Regions from separate parts of the Parabacteroides caecihominis genome, predicted to be linked through region 4. Evidence: riboswitches for the same ligand, from Rfam matches in the RefSeq annotation. Region 4 holds a riboswitch; each other region holds the start of a gene.
What was found. A riboswitch is a leader RNA that binds a small molecule or an ion and turns the genes downstream of it on or off. The one in region 4 is predicted to bind cobalamin.

Region 1 (3,550 bases), on a different contig from region 4:
ATTATCGAGTGGGGTATAAATATCCGTCAGACGCAGAGTCTGTACATTGGATGTGGCATTTTTACCAATTGAATCCAGCTTTTCAAAAACTGTACGACGAATGTAAAAGTCTCCGTAGTAAACCCCTTTCAACAGATTTTTTTCTCCCAATTGCTGCTCTATACCGGCACGGAATGTTTTGTTGAAACTCTTGTAATGGGTTACTTCATCGCTTAATTTCGGATTTTTTTCTTCATTAAGGAAGAAATCGGCCGATGCGTTTATCTTCGTGTGATTATATTCCCATCCCAGTTTTTCGGATATTGTCATATTGGCCGACGGGTTCTGGGTATAGTTTCCCGGTGAATCGGGAGTCAGGTCATACCCGTCTGTCGAGTTCCGGTTGAATAATGTCTGCGATGTAAAATTCTTGTATTTGGTACCAAAGGCTGCATCCATCAGAAGCTCATTGTAGCGTGAATAGCGTACTTTGGCCCATCCTTCTGCTGGACGTTCGGGTGTTTTCGTGATGATATTAATGATCATACCGATTGCACTGGAACCATACAATGCTGAGGCTGCGCCTTTTACAACTTCTATCTGTTTGATATTGGATGTACTCAGCCGCTCGAAATCAATCGGACCGCCGGGTGTATTGGACAGGCGCTCGCCATCTACCAGTATGAGTATATATTTGTTCTCAAGTCCCTGGATGCGAATATTGTCGCCGCGCGGGTCACTATTGAACTGTAATCCGGGAATTGTAAACTCCAACGCGTCCATGATGTTTTCAAAATCATTGCGTTGCAGTTGTGAGGCCGGGATCAGTTTGGTCAGTACGGGAGAGTTTTTGATGAGTTTTTCTGTGCGCGTCCCGGTAACGACCACCTCGTTTAGGTCGAATATCCCTGCATTCATTTGGATATTCATCTGTTTGGCGGCTCCGTTGGCATCGATTTTGATGCGTTGTTCCATGTATCCGGTGGAACGGACCAATAAATTATAACTTTTGCCTTCGATTAGTTCCAGCCGGAAACGACCGTCTGCGTCACAGACGGTGCCAATCAATGTTCCCGGAACATTGATTGTAGCCATAGGTATACCTTCTCCTGTTTCGGAGTCAATGATTTTGCCGGTCAACACACAAATGCCGGTTTGTACCTGTTCTTTATCCGGTGTATCAGTAGCCAGTGTTTCTGCAAATGTTGTTGCAGGTGTAAGCACACACACCGAAAGTAAAGACATAGCAATACCTTTCAGTCTCATATAAGTAAGCAAATAAGTTGGAAGAATTTGTTTTGAAATTCCGCCTTGTTAATCCCTGCTTTTTATCCCGAAAGCATGAATACAATTGATCAGGCAGGTTTTCTGACTTTCCCGGCTTTGCAAAGCCTTCCCAAATTAATTGAAAATTGAAAATTAAAAATTGAAAATTAGTTAGTCTGTAATTTTCAATTTTCAATTCTCCATTTTCAATTATTCAGTGGCATGGAGTTGCAAGCATTTCCGGCAGTCACCGGAACGGGATTACAGCAACGGGCATTGTTCCGGACTTTCACCGGATTCCCTCTCATCACTTGCAGAATGCATTGTGATTCACCTTAATCCGCTGCAAAAGTAGTAAAGTATTTTTGAATACAAATAATATTTATTCATTAAAAAATCTTTCTGTCAGAAAAGTCACAGGGAAATTAATTGATTATCAAAATGATATTTGTGTGTGGGGTGGATGGTTTGTACGGGCTGGTGGGAATGTTGGTTTGTTTTTATGAGCCTCTCGTGAGGTTTCTTCTGCTCGTTGTGTCTTGATTGTTGTGATAACTTTAGCAGAATGTTGCATATTGTTTATGAACTATAGCTGATCTGTTATGTTTTCTGTTGTTATGTTGATATATTGCTATTCGCTGCAGATGCTGATTTTTGGTTGTTCTGGAAATAAAAGCTGCCTAAAAACATGTAATTTTCTCTTTTAATAGTACTGATAGTCGTATTGCGGATGTCTTAATTAACAAATTTTTAGTCTAAAAAAGGCGCAATTTCTACTACAACAAAATTTTATCTCGTTTTAAACGAATTAAATTTTGTTTTAAACAAATTCGAACTTCGTTTAAAACGAGATAAAAAGTAGCTATTGGATAGTCTATGTGTTAATAAATGTGTAGTGAGCCTTTCTGGAATGACTAAATGAAAAATAAGTCTGTTCTCATTTAAGGTTGTTATCTGTCATAATGTTTGTATATATCTTATTCTTTTGTCGTTTTGCTTTTTATATAAACGGGTTATAATTATAGAAAACGACTTTATTTTCTTTCAGTGATTTTTTGACATCGATCAATCGCTGGTTACTACTGCCTCGGAACAGGAGGCTTTCGTCATGGAGGGCTTGTTTGAATTTGCCGTCTACCAGAACGTCTACATATTGAAGCAGTGCGGCCTGTTTCGGGTTTTCCAGCAGTTTCTCAAATTTATATCCGGTGTAACACCAGATGTTTTTCCGGCTTTTTTCTTTGATGGCTCGTGCCAGCTTGGTGAATTCTTCCGGCTGAAACATCGGGTCGCCCCCGCTGAAAGTTACATCTGCAAAATCATCTGCGAGAACCTTTTCCAGTATCTCTTCAGTAGGAACAGGTCGGCCCTTATTGATATCCCACGATTCAGGGTTATGGCAACCCGGACACTGGTTTGGGCAGCCGGCAGCGTAGATAGCGGTCCGGAATCCCGGACCGTCTACAGTCGTATCTTCTATAATATCAATAATCGATAACATCGTATTTTTCTAATTATGAATAATTCTGTCATTCAACTCCGCTAACTTGGCATTGTTCCAGCGATCGGTTGTACCTACCAGATAGCCGGTGATGCGTTGTAGCTTGTCCAGATGTTTGCTGCCGCATTTGGGGCATTCGTCCAGATGGTTTGCTGCGTTTTCGTAGCCACAATCCAGACAGCGGTTGCGGTTATGGTTTACCGAGCCGTAGCCGATATTGTATTTATCCATCATGTCGACCACCTTCATGATCACTTCCGGGTTGTGGGTGGCGTCGCCGTCTATTTCCACATAGAAGATATGGCCGCCGCCTGTCAGTGCGTGGTAAGGGGCTTCTACTTCTGCTTTATGGCGGGCGCTACATTTGTAATATACCGGGACATGGTTGGAATTCGTGTAATAATCGCGGTCGGTAATACCGGGTAACGGTCCGAATTTTTTGCGGTCTCTAGCGGTAAACTTACCGGAAAGTCCTTCTGCCGGAGTTGCCAGTACACTGTAATTATGCTGATAACGTTCCGAGAACTGGTTTACACGGTCGCGCATATAAGTCACGATCCGTAATCCCAGTTCCTGTGAGGCTGCATCTTCGCCGTGATGTTTGCCGGTCAGGGCAACCAGGCATTCTGCCAGTCCGATGAATCCGATTCCTAGTGTGCCCTGGTTGATGACCGGGGCAATTGTATCGGTCGGTTTCAGTTTCTCGCTGCCCAGCCATAAAGAGGACATCAGCAGTGGGAACTGTTTGGCATAAGCCGTTTTCTGAAATTCCATACGTTCATGAAGTTGAAGGGCCGTGGTTTC
Region 2 (3,550 bases), on a different contig from region 4:
CCAGTTGCCATTCCCAGGTTGCTGCATTGTAGAGTCCTATCGTTTTCCAGAAAATTTCCATAGAGTTATTCGTATGCTGATGATTTTATTTGCGTCGTGTTAATGAAAAAGCCTTACCCGGCAGGAGGAAGATCGGCAGTGTCGCACCGACCGTCAGCATGAAGATCGCGGTGAAGGTAACGAAACCGTTCGACATGAACATTTCAATATATTTCGCTTTCTGTACCGGTTCGTCCATCGTCTGGAGGAACATGATCAGCGAGAAAACCATGTTGTAGGCAAATTTGCCTGGGATCATCGGCAATAAAGCCGGGATATAAAGCACTGTCATCGGGCAGTAAATCCTGCCTCCCAGCCACAAACTTCCGAATCCGATCACCAATGCCCCGAACAGGGAGGCGGTAGCGATATCCACCCCGAAGAAAGTCATCAGGCAGAATCGGCAGGCATGGCCTACGGCAGCCAGCAAGGCAATGTAAGGAAACGCTCGCATAGGTGGGTCGGAAATCGCACCGAAACCAATACCTGCAATGGCTGCAAAAAGTCCGTCTAAAAGAATATCCAATACTATCATATCAAATTGTTTTTTACCATCATTAATGTGAAAGAAAGCCCGATCGCGATACAGATAATCAGCATCAGCGCATTGACCAGCCGGGCAAAACCGGTCAGTATATACCCTTCGACAATGTCGATAACCCCATTGATCAGCGGTACGCCCGGTATCAGGAACAGGACGCTCGTTGCCAGTGCAATGTCCGAGGTCGTGTCGAATATCAACGCTGTAGAGGCACAAAGCGATGCAATAAAGGCCGATACCACGAAAATTATGTAATGATTGAATTTCCGGATCTGCATCTGTTGTTTCAGGAAAAAACCGGTGATAGTCGCAGAAAAGACAATCCCCATCGAGGTAATGTCTCCCCCGAACAGGCGGCAGAAAGAGGCATTGGCAAAGCCTACCAGTATCAGAACGAAAAGCGGATCGATATGCGGGCTGGCGATAATCTCCTCATATTTATCTTTTAATTCTTCCAACGGCAAATGTTTGTCATACGTTTCCCAACTCAGAGCGCTCAGTTTGGCGTTCTTCTCGAAACTTATCGGAAGAGCGGGGATATCGATCACCTCGCTGTATGTTTCTTTCGTATCATTGTCGGAGATCGTCAGAATAATATTTTTCTGAAAAATGCTGATTTTAACATCAGCGCCATATGCTTCTCCTATTCGTTTGGAACTCCGGACTACCCGGGATGTGTGTACCCCGCATCCCATCATATGGGCGGAGTACTCTGCGATGAATTTGGCTACGGGTAGCAAAGATTCATTTCTACTCATGTCGTACTTTTTATATATGAACCGGATTCTATTCCGGAATGTTTCTTTTTGCTGGCGGAAAAACGGGCGATAAACCTAAACCGGGGCGCAAAAGTATAAAAAACTTATTTTATATCATTGTTTTGTCTTTTATTTTTGTAGTTTTGCACCGAAATGGTTCTGTATTTTTGATTCTGGAAATACAGATTAAAAGGGAATCGGGTGTAAATCCCGGACAGTCCCGCTGCTGTGAAGCTCTAATAACATCCTGAAAATAACTTATGCCACTGACATGTGTCGGGAAGGCTTCAGGATGGGAGTCAGTCAGAAGACCTGCCGTTCGTTAAAGGCTCATATCCTCGTGGGTTAGGATACGGGTTCGAAATGATTGTTTATTCTAAATTTATCAGATTTATGGAGAAAGATTGTCCGCGTTGTGGGGGCTCTTTTGTTTGTCGGGTAGATGATATATCCGCCTGTCATTGTGTGCCTGTGAAATTGGATGAACTCCAGCTTGCTTATGTGAAGGTCCATTATCCGGGATGTTTGTGCAACTCCTGTTTGAATGAGATCAAGAAATATTTCTATGCCTGTGAGGTGAATCCCCGTTATAAACATTTAAAGCATTGATATGATACGGAAGATATTAATTGCAAACCGTGGCGAGATCGCCGTACGTGTGATGCGTTCCTGCCGGGAGATGGGAATACAGTCTGTGGCTGTTTTTTCGGAAGCCGACCGGGCGGCACGGCATGTACTTTATGCTGATGAGGCCTGCCTGATAGGGCCTGCCGCATCAAAAGATAGTTATCTGGATATAGAAAAGATTATCCAAGCGGCGAAAATTCATAAAGCCGATGCCATTCATCCCGGTTATGGTTTCCTTTCGGAAAATGCGGCTTTTGCCCGCAGATGTAAAGAGGAAAATATTATTTTTATTGGCCCGGCTGCTGAGACGATGGAGGCGATGGGCGATAAGATATCAGCCCGTAAGCGGATGATCGAGGCCGGTGTACCGGTTGTTCCGGGAACGCAACAACCGTTGCAGGATGCTGCCGAAGCCGTTCGGATATGTAAGGAAATCGGTTTCCCCGTTATGCTGAAAGCCTCTATGGGAGGCGGAGGAAAAGGGATGCGACTGATCTATAAAGAAGAAGATGTGGTGGAGGCTTATCATTCTGCCCGCTCGGAATCGTTATCGTCTTTTGGTGACGACACAGTTTATCTGGAGAAATTCGTGGAGGAACCTCATCATATCGAATTTCAGGTATTGGGTGACAATCACGGGAATGTAATCCATCTTTGTGAACGTGAATGTTCCGTTCAACGCCGTAATCAGAAAATCGTGGAGGAAAGTCCATCTCCGTTCATCACTCCCGAGTTAAGAAAAAATATGGGTGAAAAGGCTGTTGCTGCGGCAAAAGCTGTCAACTATTCAGGTGCTGGTACCATTGAGTTTTTGGTGGACAAACATCGGAATTTTTATTTTCTGGAAATGAATACGCGTCTCCAAGTGGAGCATCCGATTACCGAGGAAGTTTTAGGCGTCGATCTGGTAAAAGAACAGATCCGGGTGGCTAACAACGAAACGCTCCATATCCGCCAGGAGGAGATCGTCCAGCGCGGACATGCCATTGAATGCCGTATCTGTGCAGAAGATACAGAAGCCGGTTTTATGCCTTCTCCCGGTGTCATTAAACAATTGACAGAGCCGAACGGCATCGGTGTCCGTGTAGACAGTTATGTGTATGAAGGATATGAAATACCGGTTTATTACGACCCGATGATCGGAAAACTGATCGTTTGGGCGACAACGCGCCAATATGCGATCGAACGCATGCGGCGGGTATTGCATGAGTATAAGATTACCGGGTTGAAAACGAATATCGGTTACTTACGTCGGATTATGGATACATCCGACTTTGTGCAGGGAAAGTATGATACTTCTTTTATTGAAAAAAATGCCGGACAATTGCAACATCCCGTAGAAGAGGGTGGAACAGAGACTGAAAATATAGCTATGATCGCTGCCTATATAGATTATCTGGTCAATCTGGAGGAAAACAGATCCGGTCAGGCTTCCGACAATCGTCCGATCAGCCGCTGGCGTGAATTCGGATTACAAAAAGGAGTCCTGCGTATTTAATAATCGGCACATTAGCACTATTGAATAATTATTATTTATGGAAATACATATTGGAAAAAGAGTTGCGGATGTTTCGTTGGTCAGTAA
Region 3 (3,550 bases), on a different contig from region 4:
CGTGCATTCTTAATGGAATCTCAGAAAGCTGAAGGTGATAAAGATATTGCTCCGACTAAGGGACAATGGTTGAAGATGCAGAACGGTTGTATCGTATTGTCAGGTTCTTTGGATGGTTCAGAATCTTCATTCGATCAGATTACTGGTGCTGATGATGCTTTGATCTTCAATGTTGAACAGGGTAATAAAGAAGATATAGCTACAGAAAACGAAGCAATTTCTACTTCAACTGTTAGCGTAATCGCTGGTAACGGTGACATCACAATCAAGGGTGCTGCTAATAAGACTGTTACTATCAGCAACGTTCTTGGTCAGACAATTGCTAGCACAGTTCTTTCTTCTGACGAAGCAACTATCTCTGCTCCTGCAGGTATCGTAGTTGTAGCTGTTGAAGGCGAAGCTGCTGTTAAAGCAATCGTAAAATAAGAATTAAAGAATAATTAAATAGAAAATAGCTTCTCTGCCTTTCCCCTATGGGGAAGGGCAAGTAGCCTGTGAAGGCGAACAGATTGGAAGCGTAATTTTAGTAATAAAAATAAAATAAAGTTCATCCATGAGTATCCCTGCGAAGGGAGGAAATGGACAAAAAACAACCCCGGCGGTATTTAATACCATCGGGGTTTTGTTTTTAATGAGCTCCTGGAAACGGAGTTCATTATGTTTAATAGGAAACCGTATTCTATACAATACGATTTCCTGTTGAATAACTATTGATTACTGATTTAAAGCCTGCTCGATATCCGCAATGATATCGTCCGCACTTTCGATGCCGACAGAGAAACGGATCAGGTCCGGAGCGATACCGGCTTCCTTCAATTGTTCGTCGGTCAACTGGCGATGCGTATGGCTTGCCGGATGAAGCACACAAGTACGGGCATCGGCCACATGAGTAACGATTGCAGCCAGTTTCAGGCTGTCCATAAACTTGATGGATACCTCACGTCCGCCTTTCAAGCCGAATGACAGGACACCGCATGAACCGTTCGGAAGATATTTCTTTGTCAGTTCGTAATATTTATTTCCTTCCAGATCCGGATAGTTTACCCAGGCTACTTTGTCGCAATTCTGAAGCCATTTAGCTACGGCTAGTGCGTTTTTACAATGCTGCGGCATACGCAGATGCAATGTTTCCAGTCCCAGGTTCAGCAGGAAAGCATTTTGCGGAGACTGGATAGAACCCAGGTCACGCATCAACTGGCTGGTAGCTTTGGTGATATATGCCAATTTCCCGAATGTCTTTGTATAAGTCAAGCCGTGATAGGAATCATCCGGCTGGCAGAGGCCCGGGTATTTGTCTGCATGCGCTTCCCAGTCGAAGTTACCGCTGTCGACGATACAACCTCCGACGGCAGTCGCATGTCCGTCCATATATTTGGTCGTAGAATGCGTAACGATATCGGCACCCCATTCGAACGGGCGGCAGTTGATCGGTGTGGCAAATGTATTGTCGACGATCAATGGTACGCCATGTTTGTGAGCGATACGGGCAAACTTTTCAATATCCAGTACCATCACTCCCGGGTTGGAGATCGTTTCACCGAACAATAACTTGGTATTCGGGCGGAACGCTTTGCTGATTTCTTCTTCACTGGCATCCTGGTCGATGAATGTACATTCGATACCCAGCTTTTTGAGGGTAACGGACAACAGATTGTATGTACCGCCATAAATACCGGTTGCGCTTACGATATGGTCGCCGGCTTCGCAGATATTGAAACAGGCAAAGAAGTTGGCAGCCTGTCCCGATGAAGTCAGCATTGCTGCCACACCACCTTCCAAAGCGGCGATCTTGGATGCTACGGCATCGTTGGTCGGGTTTTGCAGACGGGTATAGAAATAACCACTCTCTTCCAGATCGAACAGTTTCGCCATCTGTTCGCTGGTCTCATACTTGAAGGTAGTACTCTGATAGATAGGCAGAACGCGCGGTTCTCCTTTTTTAGGTTGCCAGCCACCCTGCACACACAAAGTTGCCGGCTTGAATGAATTGCTCATATTATTAAATGTTTGCTATGTAATTATATTCTGCTGACAAAAGTAAAGAATAGTTCGTTCCATTAATACAAATCTACGATCATTTATAAAAAATAGGGTACTGTTTAAAAATAATCTTTACCTTTGCCCCCGGTTTTGGTGTCACAAATCCAGTTCTACGGAAAAGTGATGAAAAGGGAATCAGGTGAAAATCCTGAACAGACCCGCTGCTGTAAACTCCGCCAAAGTCGTTGAACACAACTCAATCCACTGTTCGCAATGAATGGGAAGGACGTTCAATGACGGAGTAAGTCAGAAGACCTGCCAGAATCAGTAGTTTTAAGCTTTCGAGGAATAAGGCTGAAAAACATGTAAGTAAGGACTTGACTGTATCCTGTAGAGAGTTCTGACTGTTCATGTGTTCCGTTCAGTTTTATCGAAAGCCTGTCGTTAATATATAATGTTTTTGATGGGATGAGAGGTTTCATACATGTATTTTTGTTGTTTATTTGTTTGTTCCCTGTAAGTCTGGCGGCGCAAGACAGGGTCACGCTGTCCGGAGAGGTGAGGGGAGAAGATGGTGCTCCGCTTCCTACGGTTACTGTTGCCATCGAAAATACGACGGCAGGGACATACACCGACGACCGGGGGCGCTATTCACTAAGCATGAAACCAGGAAAACATACCCTTATAATTACCCTACTGGGCTATAATACAATAAAAACAACTCTTGATATCCGCAGGAACAAGACGCTCGATTTCGTTATGGCTGAAAATTCCGTAACCCTGAATTCTGTCGAGGTGTATGGCAAATCGAAAACACAGAAGATCAAGGAAGGTGCTTTCTCGGTAAATGCCCTTGATGTAAAATCGCAGATCAACTCGTTGAAGAATCTTACTGATATAGTGAACCGGACGACCGGAATAAAGGTCCGGGAAGAAGGAGGAGTCGGTTCTGATTTTGATCTTTCCATCAACGGGTTATCGGGTAATTCCGTCCGTTATTTCATTGATGGGGTGCCGTTAGACAGTAAAGGGAGCAATGTGACGCTTGCCAATCTACCTGTCAACCTGATCGACCGGGTGGAGATCTATAAAGGAGTGGTGCCTGCTTCGTTGGGAACGGATGCATTGGGCGGTGCCGTCAACATTATTACTAAGGCGGAGAAGGAGAACTTTCTGGATGCATCTTACAGTATTGGTTCCTTTCATACACACAGTGCCGACCTGAATGCACAGTTTGTGGAACAACGCACAGGCTTGATTGTGCGTCCTACCGTTGGCATCAACTATTCGAAAAATGACTACCGGATGAAGGATGTTCAGATGCGTGACGAGACTGGCGACCAATTCATCTATGGCAATCCCAAACGTTTCCATGACGGTTATTTTTCGCTTTTAGCACAGATAGAAGCAGGAATGGTAGGCAAATTTTGGGCGGACGAATTCTTTGTGTCGGCATCTTATTCCAAAACAGACAAGGAACTGCAAACCGGCTCCGTACAGACCAAAGTGTATGGCATGGCGGAGCGTAATTCGGATGCGTGGAATGTGTCGGCACGGTACAACAAACACA
Region 4 (3,550 bases):
ATTTTCCGCTACCTGTTTTTCGAACTCAGACGGGTGATTGGCCAGCAGATAGAAAAAATGACCTAAATCTTTACTGGGGTAGACTGTTTTGAGAAGATAGAACAGTTCCTCTCTTTTGGCAAGATATAAGTTGTAATTCAAATAATTATTCTCTAGATATTGGATGAGAAGTTTTAAAAAGCTGTAGAGAGGTTCGATTATCTTTAGTTCTATCCATTCAAACGAGGATTCGGGTAACAGGTCATATTGAGCCCGGAAACGAAATAACTCATCGATAGTCAGACTATCGAAGGTGAACGCAATAATTTGCGAACATGGAGTAATTTCATAGGTGTATTTTTCATGCCCTTTAAGAAAGAGCATATGCGGTTCGCCAATGGACTTCGTTTGAGTATGTGGAGAATATATTTTTACAGATCCGTCCAGTATGAAGAAAATCATATTATTATATAGGTAAGATTCAGTTAAATCTATTCCTTCGGGCTTTATGAGAAGATCAAAGCCTGCATGTAATGACTGACTGTTAGGTATTTCAGAAGGCGCGTTATTTATCGTACTTTTCATGTTTTTGTTTGGATTTAGTTGTTGTTTTACATTCCATGTGAATGTATATGCAAAAAAAATACAATGTTCCAGTTTGTTATGTATACAAAATATCATTTTATGTGCATATTTTGATATAAATAAAAATGCAAGTAAAGATGGTAAATAATTAGTTGATAACAGATAATATATTTACTATTATTGCTCCTTTAATAATGTAAAAGTTCTGGTTGTGTAAATTAGAATTTCAAGAATGTATTGATATAAAAAACCGGCCTTTCCCCGTATGAGGAAAGAGGCCGGTTTTCATTTGTGACTCTGTGACGGATAATGGACGTTTGACCCGTCAGTCTTTTTCAGCAGCGTATTGCTTCTTCTTATCCATGATATCGACCATTTTGTGTTTGGCCGCAAAACGGGCATGTTCGATGAAGATGTCCTGTATGTCGGGATTCTGTCCCAGACCTTCCATCAGGACGGATACTTTGTAACCGTTGTCTTCCAGCTCCTTTTTCCAGTCGCCTGCTATATCATTGTTGGCATGGTCGCCGGCAACGAACATGAAAGGCATGAGCATGACTTTCTTTACGCCGCTGGTCTTGAGCTTGGCAAGCATCGTATCGAAAGTGGGATAACCTTCGATCGTTCCGACATGGAAGTTGTCATAGCCTTTTGCTTTCAGCATATAATCGGTCATGGCATACTGTGCAGTCGAAGGAGTGTAGGTGCCGTGTCCCACCAGGACGGTAGCTCCTTCCTTGGCTCCTTTCCGGACGATAGCTGCAATGACGTTTTCATAATCTTCGGGAGTGTACAGCAGCGGGTTTCCGATACGGATATCCTTGAACTCTTTTTCCAGTGAGGCGATATCTTTGCGGAGGGATTCCATTTCTACGCCTTCAATGATATTTGTGGACTGGATCAGGATATGGGTGAAACCATCCGCTTTCAGTTGTTTCAGTGCTTCGGCGGGGTTGACTTTATCAATACCCCGTGTTTTCAGGCGGCGCATAATGATGCGTGAGGTATAGGCTTCGCGTACTTCGACTCCTTTGAATGCTTCTTTCGCTTTGTTATTGATGGCGTCGATCGTCAGTTGGCGTGTTTCGTCGTAGGTGGTTCCAAAATGGACCATCAGCAGCGCTGCCTTATCGCCTGCCTGCATGGATGCGAACAGGTCGGAGGATTTGAAATTTCCTTCGCCGTCATCGTGGGGAACGGTCTGGGCAGGGGTGTCGGTCACTGTCTCCTGCAACATACCGTGTGCAAAAGACATACTCATTGAACAACCTACAAGAAAGGCTGTCAGCAGACATTTCTTTTTCATTGAAAGAGATTTGTTTTATGTTCATAATAGCCCTCCTGGCCCCGGGAGAACGGATTTGTCTGTCTGGCAGGTTTCCTGACTTGCCCGGAAAACGACCTTCCCATCCTTGTTTCGGACAGTGGTGTAAGAATGCTTTCCTTATTATCGGGCTTCACAGTAGCGGGCACTGTTCCGGATTCTCACCGGATTCCCTTTTATACGGCAACCGGAGGCTGGCGTATCACCAAAGCGGGACAAAGATAGAAATTTATTTAAAATAAGGGAGCTTTTATAATCTCTTAATTGAATCTTCCGCAACAACTTTCTCATGGATTGTGTTCCATTTACCACAATAAAACCGGACATGGAATATGTCTTACTATTAACATCAAACAATTGTATATATGGAGTGGTTTGCAGATTTGCTCAAACATTATCCGGAACTGGCTATCTTTCTGACACTGGCTTTCGGTTTCTGGATAGGTAAATTTAAGATAGGTAAATTTTCTTTGGGAACAGTTACCAGCGTATTGCTGGTCGGTGTATTAATCGGACAATTGCATATCGATATCGGGGCACCCATTAAATCCGTATTCTTCCTTCTGTTCCTTTTTGCCGTGGGATATAGTGTCGGTCCGCAGTTCTTCCGCGGGCTGAAAAAGGAAGGACTTCCGCAGATGCTTTTTGCTGTACTGATGTGTTTGTTCTCTCTGTTCGTTCCTTTTTTGCTTGCCAAGCTGATGGGCTATAATGCCGGAGAGGCGGCTGGATTGTTGGCTGGTTCGCAGACGATCTCTGCGGTGCTGGGGGTAGCGGAAGATACGATCAACCAGAGCGGGTTGAGTGCGGCGGACAAAACATCCATGATCAATGTGATGCCTGTGGCTTATGCCGTCTGTTATATTTTCGGTACGGCCGGTTCTGCCTGGCTGATGAGCGATGTGGCTCCCCGTTTGCTAGGTGGACTGCCTTCGGTAAAGAAGGCTTGTAAAGAGCTGGAAGCAAAGATGGGTACCGACGACGAAAGCGAGCAACCCGGTTTTATGCCGGCAGCACGTCCCATCACTTTCCGCGCTTATAAGATCAGCAATGACTGGTTCGGGGCGGGCAAGACCATACAGGAGCTGGAAGATTCTCTGGAAGGGCAGGGCCGTCGTCTGTTTGTGGAACGCGTACGTATCAGTAATGTAGTGTATGATGTGAAACCGGACCTGATGCTTCAGAAAGGGAACGAGGTGGTGTTGAGCGGTCGCCGTGAATTTGTGATCGGAGAAGAAGACTGGATCGGTGACGAAGTGAACGACCTTGAATTGTTGGACTTCCCAGCAGAGACATTGCCCGTGCTGATCTCCCGTAAGAAGTTTTCGGGAATGACTGTAGCCGGTCTCCGCAGTGAAAAGGTGATGCACGGCGTCAGCATTAAAAGTATCAAACGTGCGGGTGTCAATATACCTGTGCTGGCTGCGACAAAAATTAATCCGGGCGATATGCTCGAACTGGTAGGTACCAAGATGGAGGTGAATGCCGCGGCTGCGACTTTGGGTTATGCCGACCGGCCGACCAACCAGACGGATATGATCTTTGTCGGCCTGGGGATCTTTATCGGTGGCGTGATCGGCTCGTTGGTGGTACATTTCGGAAATATACCGATCAGCCTGAGTACGAGTGGCGGGGCATTGATTGCAGGACTGGTATTCGGAT

Region 1: it holds a riboswitch for cobalamin, as region 4 does, so the genes downstream of both, NBH14_RS11370 (TonB-dependent receptor) here and NBH14_RS08920 (sirohydrochlorin cobaltochelatase) in region 4, are expected to answer to the same signal.
Region 2: it holds a riboswitch for cobalamin, as region 4 does, so the genes downstream of both, NBH14_RS11405 (cysteine-rich CWC family protein) here and NBH14_RS08920 (sirohydrochlorin cobaltochelatase) in region 4, are expected to answer to the same signal.
Region 3: it holds a riboswitch for cobalamin, as region 4 does, so the genes downstream of both, NBH14_RS10325 (TonB-dependent receptor) here and NBH14_RS08920 (sirohydrochlorin cobaltochelatase) in region 4, are expected to answer to the same signal.

Annotation. Positions count from the first base shown of each region.
Region 1 covers NZ_JAMOKS010000011.1:162,762-166,311, forward strand. The annotation lists gene NBH14_RS11370 (TonB-dependent receptor) at 1-1,245, opposite strand, end outside; cobalamin riboswitch at 1,321-1,599, opposite strand; gene nrdG (anaerobic ribonucleoside-triphosphate reductase activating protein) at 2,246-2,746, opposite strand; gene NBH14_RS11380 (anaerobic ribonucleoside triphosphate reductase) at 2,756-3,550, opposite strand, start outside.
Region 2 covers NZ_JAMOKS010000011.1:168,710-172,259, forward strand. The annotation lists gene NBH14_RS11390 (DUF6064 family protein) at 1-61, opposite strand, end outside; gene NBH14_RS11395 (threonine/serine exporter family protein) at 86-574, opposite strand; gene NBH14_RS11400 (threonine/serine exporter family protein) at 571-1,338, opposite strand; cobalamin riboswitch at 1,475-1,672, shown strand; gene NBH14_RS11405 (cysteine-rich CWC family protein) at 1,732-1,947, shown strand; gene accC (acetyl-CoA carboxylase biotin carboxylase subunit) at 1,949-3,463, shown strand; gene NBH14_RS11415 (acyl-CoA carboxylase biotin carboxyl carrier protein subunit) at 3,501-3,550, shown strand, end outside.
Region 3 covers NZ_JAMOKS010000010.1:119,975-123,524, reverse strand. The annotation lists gene NBH14_RS10335 (DUF6383 domain-containing protein) at 1-426, shown strand, start outside; gene NBH14_RS10330 (O-acetylhomoserine aminocarboxypropyltransferase/cysteine synthase family protein) at 715-1,995, opposite strand; cobalamin riboswitch at 2,115-2,317, shown strand; gene NBH14_RS10325 (TonB-dependent receptor) at 2,449-3,550, shown strand, end outside.
Region 4 covers NZ_JAMOKS010000008.1:234,209-237,758, reverse strand. The annotation lists gene NBH14_RS08925 (AraC family transcriptional regulator) at 1-564, opposite strand, end outside; gene NBH14_RS08920 (sirohydrochlorin cobaltochelatase) at 890-1,801, opposite strand; cobalamin riboswitch at 1,919-2,113, opposite strand; gene aspT (aspartate-alanine antiporter) at 2,254-3,550, shown strand, end outside.